DNA from 3 places in the Streptomyces sp. R-74717 genome. Region 2 is predicted to be linked to each of the others. Evidence: predicted binding sites of a transcription regulator. Region 2 holds the regulator's gene; each other region holds the start of a gene.

Evidence for each region. Region 2 encodes HrcA, which represses chaperone genes, less so after heat shock. Its sites were predicted from a motif close to TTNGCACTCNGNNNNNCNGAGTGCNAA; they were not measured.
Region 1: the regulator HrcA is predicted to act here: its motif matches at 3,563-3,589, upstream of groL (chaperonin GroEL).
Region 3: the regulator HrcA is predicted to act here: its motif matches at 4,406-4,432, upstream of groES (co-chaperone GroES).

The regions. Positions count from the first base shown of each region.
Region 1 is NZ_CP102361.1:4,523,247-4,528,800, reverse strand. Features, by position in the region: gene NRF20_RS20540 (glucosyl-3-phosphoglycerate synthase) at 1-895, opposite strand, end outside; SAM riboswitch class I at 1,049-1,176, shown strand; gene thrC (threonine synthase) at 1,194-2,495, shown strand; gene NRF20_RS20530 (MoaD/ThiS family protein) at 2,525-2,803, shown strand; gene NRF20_RS20525 (cold-shock protein) at 3,226-3,432, shown strand; gene groL (chaperonin GroEL) at 3,752-5,374, shown strand.
Region 2 is NZ_CP102361.1:6,673,552-6,679,105, reverse strand. Features, by position in the region: gene NRF20_RS30580 (16S rRNA (uracil(1498)-N(3))-methyltransferase) at 1-549, opposite strand, end outside; gene NRF20_RS30575 (nitronate monooxygenase) at 546-1,622, opposite strand; gene dnaJ (molecular chaperone DnaJ) at 1,747-2,883, opposite strand; gene hrcA (heat-inducible transcriptional repressor HrcA) at 2,884-3,900, opposite strand; gene NRF20_RS30560 (MBL fold metallo-hydrolase) at 4,098-4,820, shown strand; gene NRF20_RS30555 (DUF3097 domain-containing protein) at 4,846-5,554, shown strand, end outside.
Region 3 is NZ_CP102361.1:4,121,014-4,126,567, forward strand. Features, by position in the region: gene NRF20_RS18500 (carbohydrate ABC transporter permease) at 1-150, shown strand, start outside; gene NRF20_RS18505 (carbohydrate ABC transporter permease) at 147-1,001, shown strand; gene NRF20_RS18510 (hydroxyacid dehydrogenase) at 1,037-2,065, shown strand; gene groL (chaperonin GroEL) at 2,220-3,845, opposite strand; gene groES (co-chaperone GroES) at 3,945-4,253, opposite strand; gene NRF20_RS18525 (DUF6234 family protein) at 4,672-5,061, shown strand; gene NRF20_RS18530 (polysaccharide deacetylase family protein) at 5,276-5,554, opposite strand, start outside.

The DNA.
Region 1 (5,554 bases), 2.2 Mb from region 2:
CGGTGTCCACCGCATGGGTGCGCGGTACGAAGCCGTCCTCGCCGCGCTCGAACTGGGTGAGCGAAGGCCGCACCAAGTGCCCCCGGGACAGCCGGAGCTGAGCGGTCCGGTAGATCGTCGCCGCCATCCGGCCGAGCGCCTGCCCGTCCTGGTGGCGGTGTTTGCGCACCCCTACGTCGACCTGGGCCAGCGCGTCCAGACCCACCGTGTGCAGCGCATCGACCAGGAGGCCCAGTTCCACTCCGTAGCCGACGGGGAAGGGCAGCCGTTCGAGGAGGGAGCGGCGTACGGCGTACTCCCCGCCCAGCGGCTGGACGAAACCGGCCAGCTGCGGCCAGTGCAGATTGAGCAGCGGACGGGCCACCAGTTCGGTGACGCGACCCCCCTGACCTGTGGTGTCACCGAAGGGTCGGTCGTACATCGCCTTCACGAACTGCACGTTCGGTTCGGTCAGCAGTGGGCCGACGACGCCGGAGACGAAGTCCGCCGAGAAGTCCTTCAGATCGGCGTCGATGAAGCAGACGATGTCACCGCCGGTCACCAGGAGCGATCGCCACAGCACCTCGCCCTTGCCGGGCACGGCGGGTATCCGGGGGAGTATCTCGTCCCGGTGCACCACCCGGGCGCCGGCCTCCCGGGCCACCTTCGCGGTGGCGTCCGTGGAACCGGAATCGATCACCACGAGTTCGTCGACCAGCTGGACCTTCTCCATCAGCTCGAGCCGGATCGTCGCGACGATCCGGCCGACCGTCGCCTCCTCGTTCAGCGCGGGCAGTACGACGCTCACGCTCCCGCGGCGCGGGTCCCTGGCCTTGGCGGCCAGGATGCGGTCCAGCGGGCGGTCGGCGGCCGACCAGGAACGCCTGGCCAGCCAGCGTTCGACCTCTTCCAGCACGGTCGATACTCCCTGTATGTGATCCATCTCGCGGTTCGGACGACTATCTCAACTCTCCGGTGCTTCGGTTACAGTCTTGAACAACGCGGATGGCCGTCGCATGTCGGGGTCAGTCCGCCAATAAATGCCTGGATCGGTGATCCAGTGCCACAGCGCTCATCCAGAGGGACTGAGGGAACGGCCCGTTGAAGTCCCGGCAACCCTCCTGCCGACCGCGAGGTCACGGTGGGGAAGGTGCCAATTCCGTCTCGTGGCGAAATGCGTCGCGAGGAAGATGAGGAGAAAGGGCCTCGCCATCATGGCTACGCAGACGGTTGCAGTAAGCACCGATTCTTCCGCCGAAGCTGTCGACCTCGGACCCGCCGCGGCGCTTTCCTGCCGCGAGTGCGGCGAGCGTTTCGAGCTCGGCCCCATTTTCGCCTGCGCGTCCTGTTTCGGGCCGCTCGAAGTGGCGTACGACCTGCCGAGCGGCTCCCCCGACGAGCTGAAGAAGCGCATCGAGGCCGGACCCAACAACATCTGGCGTTACGCGCCGCTGCTGCCGGTCCCCGCCGATGTCGCCGACAAGCCCAACATCAACCCCGGTTTCACCAAGCTGGTCAAGGCCGACAACCTCGCCCGCGAGCTGGGCGTCACCGGCGGCCTGTACGTCAAGGACGACTCCGGCAACCCGACGCACTCCTTCAAGGACCGCGTCGTCGCCATCGCCGTCGAGGCCGCCCGCGCCTTCGGTTTCACCACCCTCTCCTGCTCCTCCACCGGCAACCTCGCCGGTGCGGTGGGCGCCGCCGCCGCCCGCGCCGGCTTCCGCTCCTGCGTGTTCATCCCGCACGACCTGGAGCAGGGCAAGGTCGTCATGGCCGCGGTGTACGGCGGTGAGCTGGTCGGCATCGAGGGCAACTACGACGACGTCAACCGCTTCTGCTCGGAACTCATCGGCGACCCGCTCGGCGAGGGCTGGGGCTTCGTCAACGTCAATCTGCGCCCGTACTACGGCGAGGGCTCCAAAACCCTGGCGTACGAGATCTGCGAGCAGCTCGGCTGGCAGCTGCCCGACCAGATCGTCATCCCGATCGCATCCGGATCGCAGCTCACGAAGATCGACAAGGGTCTGCAGGAGCTGATCAAGCTCGGTCTCGTCGAGGACAGGCCGTACAAGATCTTCGGTGCCCAGGCCGAGGGCTGCTCCCCGGTCTCCACCGCCTTCAAGGCCGGTCACGACGTCGTGCGGCCCCAGAAGCCGAACACCATCGCCAAGTCCCTGGCGATCGGCAACCCGGCCGACGGCCCGTACGTCCTGGACATCGCCCGCCGCACCGGCGGTGCGGTCGAGGACGTCAACGACGAGCAGGTCGTCGACGCGATCAAGCTGCTGGCGCGCACCGAGGGCATCTTCGCGGAGACGGCGGGCGGGGTGACGGTCGGCGTGACGAAGAAGCTCATCGAGGCCGGTCTGCTCGACCCGACGCTGACCACCGTCGTCCTCAACACCGGTGACGGCCTCAAGACCCTCGACGCGGTGGCCGCCACCTCGCAGGCGACCGCGACGATCCGCCCGAGCCTGGACGCGTTCCGCGCTGCCGGCCTCGCCGCCGGCTGACCACCCGAGACCGAAGAAAGGCACCCCTCATGAGCGTCAAGGTCCGCATCCCCACCATCCTCCGCACCTACACGGGCGGCCAGGCCGAGGTCCCGGCCGAGGGCTCGACCCTCTCCCAGGTCATCGAGTCCCTGGAGCAGAACCACCCGGGCATCGCCGCCCGCGTCCTGGACGACCAGGGCAAGCTGCGCCGCTTCGTGAACGTGTACGTCAACGACGACGACGTGCGCTTCGAGGGTGGCCTGGAGGCGGCGACGCCGGACGGTGCGGGCATCTCGATCATCCCGGCAGTCGCAGGCGGCTGCTGACCGTCCGTCCGACTTCACGGCGTTATCGGAATTGCCCCCTCTGCGAGAGAAGCGGAGGGGGCAATTCTGTATGGTTGAGCGCGGTACAGTGTGGGAAGTCCCCCCAGCTGCCCGTGCCGCCCGCATATGAGAATGCGCCCGGCCGCGACAAGAAGCAGCCAAAGTGTTCGATCTCCTTGCGCCATAAGTCGCCTTTGCCCGGCCCGACTTGCCCTGGAATCTCATGAATTCCTCATATTCGGGCGTTCGGTGCTGCCCAGAATTCGCGTCCAATTGACCTGTTGCAGAGGGCAGTTGGGCAGATACATTCGGCCGCGGTCGACGCGTTCCGGCGCACGCACCCTCTCCTGTCGGGGGGTGGGTTCTGACCCGGGTCCGCGAAGTGCGGTCCTGTGCAAGGGCCAGTAATAGGGGAGTTAGGCATGGCTCAGGGCACCGTCAAGTGGTTCAACGCGGAGAAGGGGTACGGCTTCATCGCGGTCGACGGTGGTGCGGATGTTTTCGTCCACTACAGCGCGATCCAGATGGACGGGTACCGCACCCTCGAAGAGGGTCAGCGAGTTGAATTCGAGATCTCGCAGGGCCAGAAGGGGCCGCAGGCGGACATGGTCAAGCTCGCCGTCGGCTGAGCTCGACGCGGTCGGCCAACGACACTACTCACGCACGGAGGGCCCGTACCCCTGGGGTACGGGCCCTCCGTGCGTCCGCGTCCGAGGCCACCCGTGAGTGGCTGTCATTGTCCACATCCCGAGGGGGACGCTTGCACTCTCCGGGGTCGAGTGCTAATCATTGGCGTTAGCACTCTCCAGGTGAGAGTGACAGAACTTGGACCGGGCCGGTGAGGCCCGCAGGTCCGGTGGGGCAAGGAACCACCGGTCACGCAGGCCGTCCGTCGCGGGCGCCACTCGGTCCGGAGCAATCCACCCCTGTCCGGGAGGACCACTTCACATGGCCAAGATCATCGCGTTCGACGAGGAGGCCCGGCGCGGTCTCGAGCGCGGCATGAACCAGCTCGCCGACGCCGTCAAGGTCACCCTTGGCCCCAAGGGTCGCAACGTCGTCCTTGAGAAGAAGTGGGGCGCCCCCACGATCACCAACGATGGTGTTTCCATCGCCAAGGAGATCGAGCTGGAGGACCCGTACGAGAAGATCGGTGCGGAGCTGGTCAAGGAGGTCGCCAAGAAGACGGACGACGTCGCCGGCGACGGTACGACCACCGCCACCGTTCTCGCCCAGGCTCTCGTCCGCGAGGGCCTTCGCAACGTCGCCGCGGGTGCCAACCCGATGGCTCTCAAGCGGGGCATCGAGAAGGCCGTCGAGGCCGTCTCCGCCGCCCTCCTGGAGCAGGCCAAGGACGTGGAGACCAAGGAGCAGATCGCTTCGACCGCCTCCATCTCCGCCGCCGACACCCAGATCGGCGAGCTCATCGCCGAGGCCATGGACAAGGTCGGCAAGGAAGGCGTCATCACCGTCGAGGAGTCCCAGACCTTCGGTCTGGAGCTGGAGCTCACCGAGGGTATGCGCTTCGACAAGGGCTACATCTCGGCGTACTTCGCCACCGACATGGAGCGCATGGAGTCGTCCCTGGACGACCCGTACATCCTGATCGTCAACTCCAAGGTCAGCAACGTGAAGGACCTCCTTCCGCTGCTGGAGAAGGTCATGCAGTCCGGCAAGCCGCTGCTGATCATCGCCGAGGACGTCGAGGGCGAGGCCCTGTCGACCCTGGTCGTCAACAAGATCCGTGGCACCTTCAAGTCCGTCGCCGTCAAGGCTCCGGGCTTCGGTGACCGCCGCAAGGCCATGCTCGGCGACATCGCCATCCTCACCGGTGGCACCGTCATCTCCGAGGAGGTCGGCCTCAAGCTGGAGAACGCCGGTCTCGACCTGCTCGGCCGCGCCCGCAAGGTCGTCATCACCAAGGACGAGACCACGATCGTCGACGGTGCCGGTGACAGCGACCAGGTTCAGGGTCGCGTCAACCAGATCCGTGCCGAGATCGAGAACTCCGACTCGGACTACGACCGCGAGAAGCTCCAGGAGCGCCTCGCGAAGCTGGCCGGCGGCGTGGCCGTCATCAAGGCCGGTGCCGCGACCGAGGTCGAGCTCAAGGAGCGCAAGCACCGCATCGAGGACGCGGTGCGCAACGCCAAGGCCGCCGTCGAGGAGGGCATCGTCGCCGGTGGTGGCGTGGCTCTGCTCCAGGCCTCGGCCGTCTTCGAGAAGCTGGAGCTCTCGGGTGACGAGGCGACCGGCGCCAACGCCGTCAAGCTGGCGCTGGAGGCCCCGCTCAAGCAGATCGCCGTCAACGGTGGTCTCGAGGGCGGCGTCGTCGTCGAGAAGGTGCGCAACCTGGCCGTCGGCCACGGTCTGAACGCCGCGACCGGCGAGTACGTCGACATGATCGCCGAGGGCATTCTCGACCCGGCGAAGGTCACGCGCTCCGCCCTGCAGAACGCCGCGTCCATCGCCGCGCTGTTCCTCACCACCGAGGCCGTCATCGCCGACAAGCCGGAGAAGGCCTCTGCGGCCGCTCCGGGCGGCATGCCGGGCGGTGACATGGACTTCTGATCCTGACGGATCGGTAGTTCCTGTACAGCTTTACCGCATCGACCCCCGGGACCAGCAGGTCCCGGGGGTCGATGTCGTTTCCGTACGGGGCGGGGCGGTGGACGCACCCACGATGCCCGCCGGAGCACCGTGAGCGCCGTCGGCCCGCACGACGGAACTGCGAAACCAAGGAACTGAGGG
Region 2 (5,554 bases):
CAGCGGCTCACTGTCGTGGCCCCGGTCCTCGTGCAGGACGGCGGCGAAGTCCGCCGCGGCCAGAAGTGCGGCAACCTGTTTGGTCGTCAGTGCGTCCGCCACCTCGGGGAAACGCACCCGGCGCGACTGCTTGCCCGCCTCCCGGGCGGTGTTGCGCCACTTCGTGAGGGCCTTGAGGCCGCGGTCGCCCTTCCACTGCGTGATGCAGCGCGACGCCTGCCAGGGCACGATCGCGTCGACACCGGTCTCCGTCATCGTCTCGACGGCGACCTCGCCGCGGTCCCCCTTGGGCAGTGCCTGGACGACGGTGATACGGGGTGTGGGCCAGGGCTCCTCATGAATCGTCGCCAGGCCGGCGACCACGAGCCGGTCCTTGCCCTCGGCGGCCCTGACGACGCCTTCCGTCCAACGGCCGCGGCCGTCCGTCAGCACGACGTCCTCACCGGCGTGCAGCCGCTTCACCGATACGGCATGTCGACCCTCGGGTCCTTCCAGGACGAACTCGGGCCCATCGGGGACCTGTTCGACGACGAAGACCGGTGCGGTCACTGCGTACTCCCTGTGCTCACTGCCGCCCGTGCGGCGTCCAGTTCTTCGGCGAGCAGTCCGATCAGCCGGCCGGCGGGCAGCTCGCGTGCCATCCGGTGCCCCTGCCCCGCCCACAGTGCCATGCCCTGGGCGTCCCCGGCCTTTGCCGCCGCCGTGCGCAGCCCGGCCGTCAGGTAGTGGACCTGCGGGTAGGCGGCGGGGGCGTACGGGCCGTGCTCGCGCATGAAGCGGTTGACCAGACCGCGGGCCGGGCGGCCGGAGAACGCCCGGGTCAGGGCGGTCCGTACGAACAGCGGGTTGGTCAGTGCCTGCTTGTGCAGCAGATTGGCCCCGGACTCGGGGCAGACGAGGAACGCCGTGCCGAGCTGCGCCGCCTCCGCGCCCGCGGCGAGCACCGCGGCGATCTGGGACCCGCGCATCAGCCCGCCCGCGGCGATGATCGGCACCTGTACGGTCTCACGGACCTGGGACACCAGGGAGAGCAGTCCGATCCCGGTGCCGTCGGTCTGCGGGTCGTCGCGGTGGGTGGACTGGTGACCGCCCGCCTCTATGCCCTGGACACAGACCGCGTCGGCCCCTGCCCACTGGGCGGCCTGGGCCTCCTCGGGCGTGGTGACCGTCACGACGGTGTACGTGCCGACGCCGGCGAACGCGTCGAGGGTGTCGCGTGTTGGGCAGCCGAAGGCGAACGAGACTGCCGGGACCGGGTCCTCCAGAAGGATGGCGAGCTTGGCCTCGTAGCCGTCGTCGCCACCGCTGGAGTCCGGGTCGCCGAGCGGGGTCTCGTACCAGGCGGCCTCACCGGCCAGCTGATGCCGGTACACCTCGACGGCGCACGGGTCGGCGAGGCCCGGCTGCGGCATGAAGAGATTGACGCCGAAAGGCCGACCGGTCAGCCCGCGCAGCTGTTTGATCTCGTTGTACATGCCGTCCGCCGTCTTGTACCCGGCGGCGAGGAAGCCCAGCCCGCCCGCTTCGGCGACGGCCGCGACGAGCTGCGGACAGGACGCACCACCCGCCATCGGGGCCTGCACGACCGGATACCGGCAGAGATCGGTCAACACGGATGACATGACCGCATCGTGTCACGTCCGGCATGCCTGGGCGTGCGCGGCCTGCGGTCCATTTTGTCCTCAAACGCCGGACGGGCTCGGCAGACGAGCCCGTCCGGCGGCAGGGAACGGTGTGCGGGGGCCGTCAGCGCCCGTTGAAGGCGTCCTTCAACCGGGAGAACAGCCCCTGCTGCCCGGGCTGGAACTGGCCGGTGGGCCGCTCCTCGCCGCGCACCTTCGCCAGGTCCCGCAGCAGTCGCTCCTGCTCCGGGTCCAGCTTCATCGGGGTCATGACCTCGACGTGCACGATCAGATCGCCGCGTCCGCCGCCCCGCAGATGCGTGATCCCGCGGCCGTGCAGCGGTACCGACTGGCCGGACTGGGTGCCGGGCCGGATGTCGACCTCCTCCAGGCCGTCGAGCGTCTCCAGCGGCACCTTGGTGCCGAGCGCGCCCGCTGTCATGGGGATGGTGACCGTGCAGTGCAGGTCGTCGCCGCGGCGCTGGAACACCGAGTGCGGCAGCTCATGGATCTCCACGTACAGATCGCCGGCCGGGCCGCCGCCGGGGCCGACCTCGCCCTCGCCCGCGAGCTGGATGCGGGTGCCGTTGTCGACACCGGCGGGGATCTTCACGGTGAGCGTGCGCCGCGAACGGATGCGGCCGTCGCCGGCGCACTCCGGGCACGGGGTCGGCACGACCGTACCGAAGCCCTGGCACTGCGGGCAGGGCCGCGAGGTCATGACCTGCCCCAGGAAGGACCGGGTGACCTGGGAGACCTCGCCGCGGCCGCGGCACATGTCACAGGTCTGGGCGGAGGTGCCGGGTGCGGCGCCCTCGCCGCTGCAGGTCGTACAGACGACGGCCGTGTCGACCTGGATGTCCTTGGTGGTGCCGAACGCGGCCTCGGCGAGATCGATCTCCAGCCGGATCATCGCGTCCTGGCCGCGCCGGGTGCGCGAACGCGGTCCGCGCTGCGACGACGTACCGAAGAACGCGTCCATGATGTCGGAGAAGTTGCCGAAGCCACCCTGTCCGAATCCGCCCGCGCCACCGCCGCCGGAGGCGGACAGCGGGTCGCCGCCGAGGTCGTAGACCTGCTTCTTCTGCGGGTCCGACAACACCTCGTAGGCGGCGTTGATCTCCTTGAACCGCTCCTGGGTCTTCGGATCGGGGTTCACATCCGGATGCAGCTCGCGAGCGAGCCGACGGAATGCCTTCTTGATCTCGTCCTGAGATGCGTCGCGGCGCACGCCGAGTACGGCGTAGTAGTCCGTGGCCACTTACGACTCCGCCAGGATCTGTCCGACGTAACGTGCCACTGCGCGTACCGCTCCCATCGTTCCGGGGTAGTCCATGCGGGTCGGTCCGACCACGCCGAGTTTGGCGACTGCCTCGTCGCCCGAACCGTAGCCGACCGCGACGACGGACGTGGAGTTGAGCCCCTCGTGGGCGTTCTCGTGCCCGATCCGTACGGTCATGCCCGAGTCCTTGGCCTCGCCGAGCAGCTTCAGCAGCACGACCTGCTCCTCCAATGCCTCCAGCACCGGCCGGATCATCACAGGGAAGTCGTGCCCGAAGCGGGTGAGGTTGGAGGTGCCGCCGATCATCAGCCGCTCCTCCGTCTCCTCGACGAGGGTTTCGAGCAGGGTGGAGAGCACGGTGGACACGGTTCCCCGGTCCTCGCTCTCGAAGGATTCCGGCAGATCCTGCACCAGCTGCGGGACATCCGCGAAACGGCGTCCGACGACCCGGCTGTTGAGCCGGGCCCGCAGATCGGCGAGAGAGGTCTCACCGAACGGAGCGGGGCAGTCGATCATGCGCTGCTCGACCCGGCCGGTGTCCGTGATCAGCACGAGCATCAGCCGGGCGGCTGCCAGTGACAGCAGCTCCACATGCCGAACCGTCGACCGGGTCAGCGAGGGGTACTGCACGATGGCGACCTGCCGGGTCAGCTGCGCGAGCAGCCGTACGGTGCGGCCCACGACATCGTCGAGGTCGACCGCGCCGTCGAGGAAATTGTGAATGGCACGACGTTCCGGCGACGAGAGGGGCTTGACGCCCGCAAGCTTGTCGACGAAGAGCCGGTAGCCCTTGTCCGTCGGGATGCGACCCGCGCTGGTGTGGGGCTGGGCGATGAAACCCTCGTCCTCCAGCACAGCCATGTCGTTGCGAACGGTGGCCGGGGAGACCCCCAGCTTGTGCCGCTCTGTGAGCGCTTTGGAGCCCACGGGCTCCTCGGTGCCGACATAGTCCTGGACGATGGCGCGCAGCACTTCGAGTCTGCGTTCGCTGAGCATCGCGCACACCTCCAGCTGTGTTTCCTCGGTGGTTCTCGGGCCGTTCCTGCTTCATTCCCAGGAATCCCCCTGGCACTCTGTCCTCACGAGTGCCAGCAATCCCCCGGCCAGTGTACGGCGGCCGAGTGGGGGCCTAGCAAGGGCGACCGGTCACGCTACCGCGAGACTGCGCAGGTCGTTGCCGATAGCGTCGCGGTATGGACGTCTCTTGGGAAGAGTTCGGCTGGGAGCGACTCGGTCACGGAGTGGGCCGACGGCGCCTCCCCGGATGGGATGCGACAGTCGCACTGGTGGTCGGAGCGGCTGGAGTGCTGCTCTACGACACCGGATCAACACTCCGCGAAGGTGAGGAAATACGGGCCCAGGCACAGGCCCTGCTCGGCCGGAGAGTGACGCATATCGCACTCAGCCACCCCCATTTCGATCATGTACTGGGCACCGCCGCGTTTCCCGGCACCCAGGTGTACGGAGCGGTCGGCATGGCCGGGCTGATGAAGCTCGGGGCGGACGATCTGCACGCCTCGGCGGTGCGCCACGGAGTGTCCGAAAGCGATGCGGCCGAGGCCGCCGCTGCGCTGGTGGCGCCGCATCATGAAGTGCGCGGCGAGTGGACGCTCGATCTGGGCGGCGGCCGTCAGGTGCTGCTGGCGAATGTGGGCCCCGCCCACAGCAGCCACGATCTGGCGGTGCTCGTCCCCGGCTCCCCCGCGGTGGTGCTCTGCGGCGACCTGGTCGAGGAGTCCGGCGAACCGCAGGCGGGACGGGACGCCGTCCCGTCCCGCTGGCCGGCCGCGCTGGACCGGCTGCTGGCGCTGGGCGGCGAGGAGGCGGTGTACGTTCCGGGGCACGGAGCGGCGGTGGACGCGGCGTTCGTCAGGGACCAGCGTGACCGACTGGCCGTCCTCTTCGGCGTGTCGTGACGTGTTGTCGTCTTATCGTCATCCGATGCGCAGCTATCAGCCGGACCTGACCCCGCCGTGGAAGAAGTCCGCCCCCGCTCCCGAGGTCCCCGCCGATCCCGATCTGGTCGTGGAGGAGGTCTCCACGGGATTCTGCGGTGCGGTGATCCGCTGCGAGAAGACGGCCCAGGGTCCCACGGTGACCCTGGAGGACCGCTTCGGCAAGCACCGGGTTTTCCCGATGGAGCCGCGCGGCTTCCTGCTGGAGGGCCGGGTGGTCACGCTCGTGCGCCCGTCGGCGGCCGGTCCCGTACGCCCCACGCGTACGGCATCGGGTTCGGTCGCAGTCCCCGGGGCGCGCGCCCGGGTCGCGCGGGCGGGCCGGATCTATGTGGAGGGCCGCCACGACGCGGAGCTGGTCGAGCGGGTCTGGGGCGACGACCTGCGGATCGAGGGCGTGGTCGTCGAATACCTCGAGGGCATCGACGACCTGCCGGCCATCGTGCGCGAGTTCTCCCCCGGCCCGGACGCCAGGCTGGGCGTCCTGGTCGACCACCTGGTCCCGGGCTCCAAGGAGTCCCGGATCGCCTCCCAGGTCTCGGACGCGAACGTGCTGGTGGTCGGCCACCCCTACATCGACGTGTGGGAGGCGGTGAAGCCGTCGTCCGCGGGCATCGCCGCCTGGCCGGTGGTCCCGCGCGGCCAGGACTGGAAGACGGGCGTGTGCCGCGCGCTGGGCTGGCCGGAGAACACGG
Region 3 (5,554 bases), 2.6 Mb from region 2:
TGGACGCCGAACATGTACGCGTACACCGCGGCCTTCGAACGCAACGACTACGGTCTCGCCGCGGCCGCCTCCATCCTGCTGGCGCTCACGGCCGCGCTGCTGTCCTTCGTCGTCACCCGCTTCACCGGCCGGAAGGGCAAGAAAGCATGAACTCCCCCGCCTCCCGCGGCCGCTGGATGTCGAAGACCGCGGTCAACGGTTTCCTTCTGCTCGCCGTCGTCTACATGCTCTTCCCCCTCGTCTGGCTGGTCACCGCCGCCACGAAGGACACCGGCGGTCTGCTCGCGGGCAACGCCTTCTCCTTCGAGGGCTTCAACCTCGGCGAGAATCTGTCGAACCTGGCCTCCTACGGCGACGGCATCTACTTCCGCTGGTACCTCAACAGCCTCTTCTACGCGGGCGGCGGGGCGATCGTCTGTTCGCTGATCTGTGTCGCCGCGGGGTACGCCTTCGACAAGTACGAATTCCGGGGCAAGGAGAAGCTGTTCGGCCTCGTGCTGATGGGCGTGCTCGTCCCCACCACCGCACTCGCGCTGCCGATGTATCTCCTGGCCTCCAAGACCGGCCTGGTCAACACATACTGGTCCGTGCTGATCCCGGTGCTCGTCAATCCGTTCGGCGTGTATCTCGCCCGGGTGTTCAGCACCGGCTACATACCGAACGAGGCCCTGGAGGCCGCCCGTATCGACGGGGCCGGCGAGCTGCGCGTCTTCTGGTCCATCGGACTGCGCATGGTCATGCCGGGCTTCGTGACCGTCTTCCTCTTCCAGTTCACCGCGATCTGGAACAACTTCTTCCTCCCCCTCGTGATGCTCTCGGACCGCAAGCTCTTCCCGCTGAGCCTCGGTCTGTACTCCTGGAACACCAACACCCACGGCGAGCCGAGCTTCTATCCGCTCGTCGTCACCGGCTCCCTCCTCGCCGTCATCCCCCTGATCGTCGCCTTCGTCTCGCTGCAGCGGCACTGGAAGGCCGGTCTGACCGCCGGCAGCGTCAAGTGACTCTCACGCGAGACCTGAGGAGTACGAGTTCCACCATGCCCCACGCCACTGACAACCGGCCGACGGCCCTCCTCGCGATGGGCCCCGGCATCGCCGGACGCCTCCTCGCCGACCGCCACCGCACCCGGCTGGCCACCCTCACCCGTACCGATCCGCACCTCGTCGCCCACGACCTGGCCGACCCGACGCCCGAGGTGGCCGCCGCGCTCGCCGATGCCGAGGTGCTGTTCACCTGCTGGGGTGCGACGCCGCTCACCGCCGAGGTGCTGGCGACCGCACCCCGGCTGCGGGCCGTGGTGCACGCGGCCGGTTCCGTGAAGCACCACATCACGGACGCCTGCTGGGAGCGCGGGATCGCCGTCACCTCGGCGGCCGGGGCCAACGCACTGCCGGTCGCCGAGTTCACTCTCGCCGCGATCCTCTTCGCCGGCAAGCGCATCCTGCACTCCGCGCATCGCTATCGCGCCCTGCGCGCCGACCACGACTGGCTCGCGGAGCTCGACGGCTCCGGCAACTACCGCCGTACGGTCGGCATCGTCGGCGCCTCCCGCATCGGCCGGCGCGTGATCGAGCTGCTGCGCCCCTTCGACCTGGACGTCCTGCTGTACGACCCGTACGTGGACGGTCCGGAGGCGGCGCGGCTCGGTGTACGGCTCACCTCGCTCGACGAGCTGTGCGCGAGCAGCTCGGTCGTATCGGTGCACGCGCCGCAGCTCCCGGAGACGCACCACATGATCGGCGCCGCGCAGTTGTCGGCCATGGCGACCGGGGCGACGCTGATCAACACGGCGCGGGGATCGCTGATCGACGAGGAGGCGCTGCTGCACGAGCTGACCACCGGCCGGCTGCACGCGGTGCTGGATGTGACGGAGCCCGAACTTCCGCCTGCGCACTCGCCGTTGTACGACCTTCCGAATGTGCTGCTCACTCCGCATGTCGCGGGTTCGCTGGGCGATGAGCTGCACCGGATGGCCGACCAGGCGCTGGACGAGATGGAGCGGTTCGCGGCCGGCCTGCCCTTCGCGGACCCGGTCCGGGCGGGGGCGCTGCCGCGCTCGGCGTGACGCGGGCTCCGCCCCGGCGCCCGGTCCTCAATCACCGGACGGGCTGAAAGATGCCCTCGAACACCGGGCGGGCGTGCTCGATTCGGCCGCACGTGCCGAGGCCCGGTACCCCTCGTCGGGGTACCGGGCCTCAGTGGCTGAGCAGAGCTACACGCTAGTGCGAGTGGCCGTGGCCGCCGTGACCGGCCTCGGCCTCTTCCTCGGCCGGCTTCTCGACGACGAGCGTCTCGGTCGTGAGCAGCAGCGACGCGATGGACGCGGCGTTCTCCAGCGCGGAGCGGGTGACCTTGACCGGGTCGATGACGCCGGCCTTCACCAGGTCGCCGTACTCGCCGGTCGCGGCGTTGAAGCCCTGGCCCTTGTCGAGGTCGGCAACCTTCGAGGTGATGACGTAACCCTCGAGGCCCGCGTTCTCGGCGATCCAGCGCAGCGGCTCGACGGCGGCGCGGCGCACGACCGCGACACCGGTGGCCTCGTCGCCGGTCTTGCCGAGGTTGCCCTCAAGAACCTTGACGGCGTGGACCAGAGCGGAGCCACCACCGGAGACGATGCCCTCCTCGACCGCGGCGCGGGTCGCGGAGATGGCGTCCTCCAGACGGTGCTTCTTCTCCTTGAGCTCCACCTCGGTGGCGGCACCGACACGGATCACGCACACGCCGCCGGCCAGCTTCGCGAGGCGCTCCTGGAGCTTCTCGCGGTCCCAGTCGGAGTCCGTGGCGTCGATCTCGGCCTTGATCTGGTTGACCCGGCCCTTGACGTCGCCGGGCTCGCCGCCGCCGTCCACGATCGTCGTGTCGTCCTTGGAGACGGTGACGCGGCGGGCGGTGCCCAGCACGTCCAGACCGGCCTGGTCGAGCTTGAGGCCGACCTCCTCGGCGATGACGGTCGCACCGGTGAGGGTGGCGATGTCGCCGAGCATGGCCTTGCGGCGGTCACCGAAGCCCGGGGCCTTCACCGCGACGGCGTTGAAGGTGCCACGGATCTTGTTGACGACGAGGGTCGACAGCGCCTCGCCCTCGACGTCCTCGGCGATGATCAGCAGCGGCTTGGAGCCACCGGCCTGGATGACCTTCTCCAGCAGCGGGAGCAGCTCCTGGATCGCGCCGATCTTGCCCTGGTGGATCAGGATGTACGGGTCGTCGAGGACGGCCTCCATACGCTCCTGGTCGGTCACCATGTACGGAGACAGGTAGCCCTTGTCGAAGGCCATGCCCTCGGTGAAGTCGAGGTCCAGACCGAAGGTGTTGGACTCCTCGACGGTGATGACACCGTCCTTGCCGACCTTGTCCATCGCGTCCGCGATGAGCTCGCCGACCTGCGGGTCCTGCGCGGAGAGCGCGGCCACGGCGGCGATGTCGGTCTTGTCGTCGATCGGGCGGGCGGTCGCGAGGAGTTCCTCGGACACGGCCTTGACCGCGGCGTCGATGCCCTTCTTCAGGGCGGCCGGGGAAGCACCCGCGGCCACGTTGCGCAGACCCTCGCGGACGAGCGCCTGGGCCAGCACGGTGGCGGTGGTCGTACCGTCACCCGCCACGTCGTTGGTCTTGGTCGCCACCTCCTTCACCAGCTGGGCACCGAGGTTCTCGTACGGGTCGTCGAGCTCGACCTCGCGCGCGATGGTGACACCGTCGTTGGTGATGGTGGGAGCGCCGAACTTCTTGTCGATGACGACGTTGCGGCCCTTGGGGCCGATCGTCACCTTGACCGTGTCGGCAAGCTTGTTGACGCCGCGCTCAAGGGCGCGACGGGCGTCCTCGTCGAACTTCAGAATCTTCGCCATGGCAGCTGAGCATTCCTCTCAAACGAACTGCGCCCCCGACCGCCCGGCTGGTTATTCGCAGGGGGCCAGGGGCGCAGAACAGAAGCAAACGTGGGTGAATTACTTCTCGATGATCGCGAGCACGTCGCGAGCCGAGAGGACGAGGTACTCCTCGCCGTTGTACTTCACCTCGGTGCCGCCGTACTTGCTGTACAGCACGACGTCGCCGGTCTTGACGTCGAGCGGAAGGCGCTCGCCGTTCTCGAAGCGGCCCGGGCCCACGGCCAGGACGACGCCCTCCTGGGGCTTCTCCTTGGCGGTGTCCGGAATGACCAGGCCGGAGGCCGTGGTCTGCTCGGCGTCGAGCGGCTGGACCACAATGCGGTCCTCGAGCGGCTTGATCGCAACCTTGGTGCTGGCGGTCGACACGATCCGGTCTCCCCCTTCGGAGATCTCACGGGGTTAAGAGTCTTTGGATGGCGACCAGGTGGATCCGTCGTCGCGGGTGCCGGACCTGCCAGTCGCACAGTACTGCTGGCACTCTCCAGTGGTGAGTGCCAGCACCGAGACTATGACCGGGATTAGCACTCGGTCAAGCGGAGTGCCAATTCAGCCAGTCGTGGCGTCATGCGGACCCGCCCGCACACGGCGCGACGGGGCGCCTGTCGCATGCGACAGTCCGGACAACGCAATGGTCCGGACAACATAGGGACAACGCGGGGACGGACCGCACCGTTCCGTACGACCGTGGTTCATGCTCGAACCTCCGTACCAGCCGTCGAACCCGCTCCCGCATCGCCCCTCGGCCGCGCAGGACTCCTCGCGCCCCGTGAACGGCTGACTCGACGTGCTGCCGGGCCTGCTGCTGGTGGCCCTGGAGGGACTGATCTGCGCGGCCGCCGCCCACTGCCCGGCCTTCTCGCGGTGGGACCCCGGCTGCCAGGAGCCGACGGAGCCGCCGCCGATGGGCTGGGCGCCCGTCCTCGTCCTCGTCGGCATCGCCGCGGTGATCTGCCCGTTCACCGTGGTGCTGATCCGCGCGAACCGGCCCTGGGCGGGTGTGGCCCAGGTCCTGGCCGTGCTCCTGCTGTGCGTCGTGGCGGCACTGATCGGGCACGAGGACTACCGCCGCTCGCACCCGGCGCCGGCCTCCGCTCCTCCGTACGGTCCCGGCCGGTCCGGCCACCAGTGCTTCAGCCGTGGCGACACCCGCGAGTGCCTGGACTCCGGCGGCTGAGGGCAGGCGATGACGACCAGCGACCCCGGGGCCCCGTGATCGCCGTGCGGATGCGCCTGCGGGCCCGCCGCGGGGGCCGGCTTCGGGCGGGTCACCTTCTGTGCGGCCTTGCGGCCCAGCCGTTCGATCGGGTCCACCGACTGTGCGCACCCGGCGGTTGCGGCCAGGAGCGCACCGGCGGTCAGCAGCCCGGCGAGCAGCCGATGCGCCCTTCTCATACGTAGTCCTCCAGCCGGGCCACGGCGTACCCCTTGTCCGTGATGGTCTTCATGACCGCCCGGACCATGTCGGCCATGCTGCCGCCCCAGCCCTTCCGGCCCTGGAAGTGCGTGAGGATGATGTCGCCGGGGTGCAGGTCCTGGTCCGCCTCGCGCCACTTCATGTGGTCCGGGAACGCCTCCGCGTTCCAGAGCGGTACGGCCTTGATGCCGCAGGACTTCGCGATGCGGAGCGTGTCCGCGTTGTAGTTGCCGTACGGCGGGCGAAAGAGGGT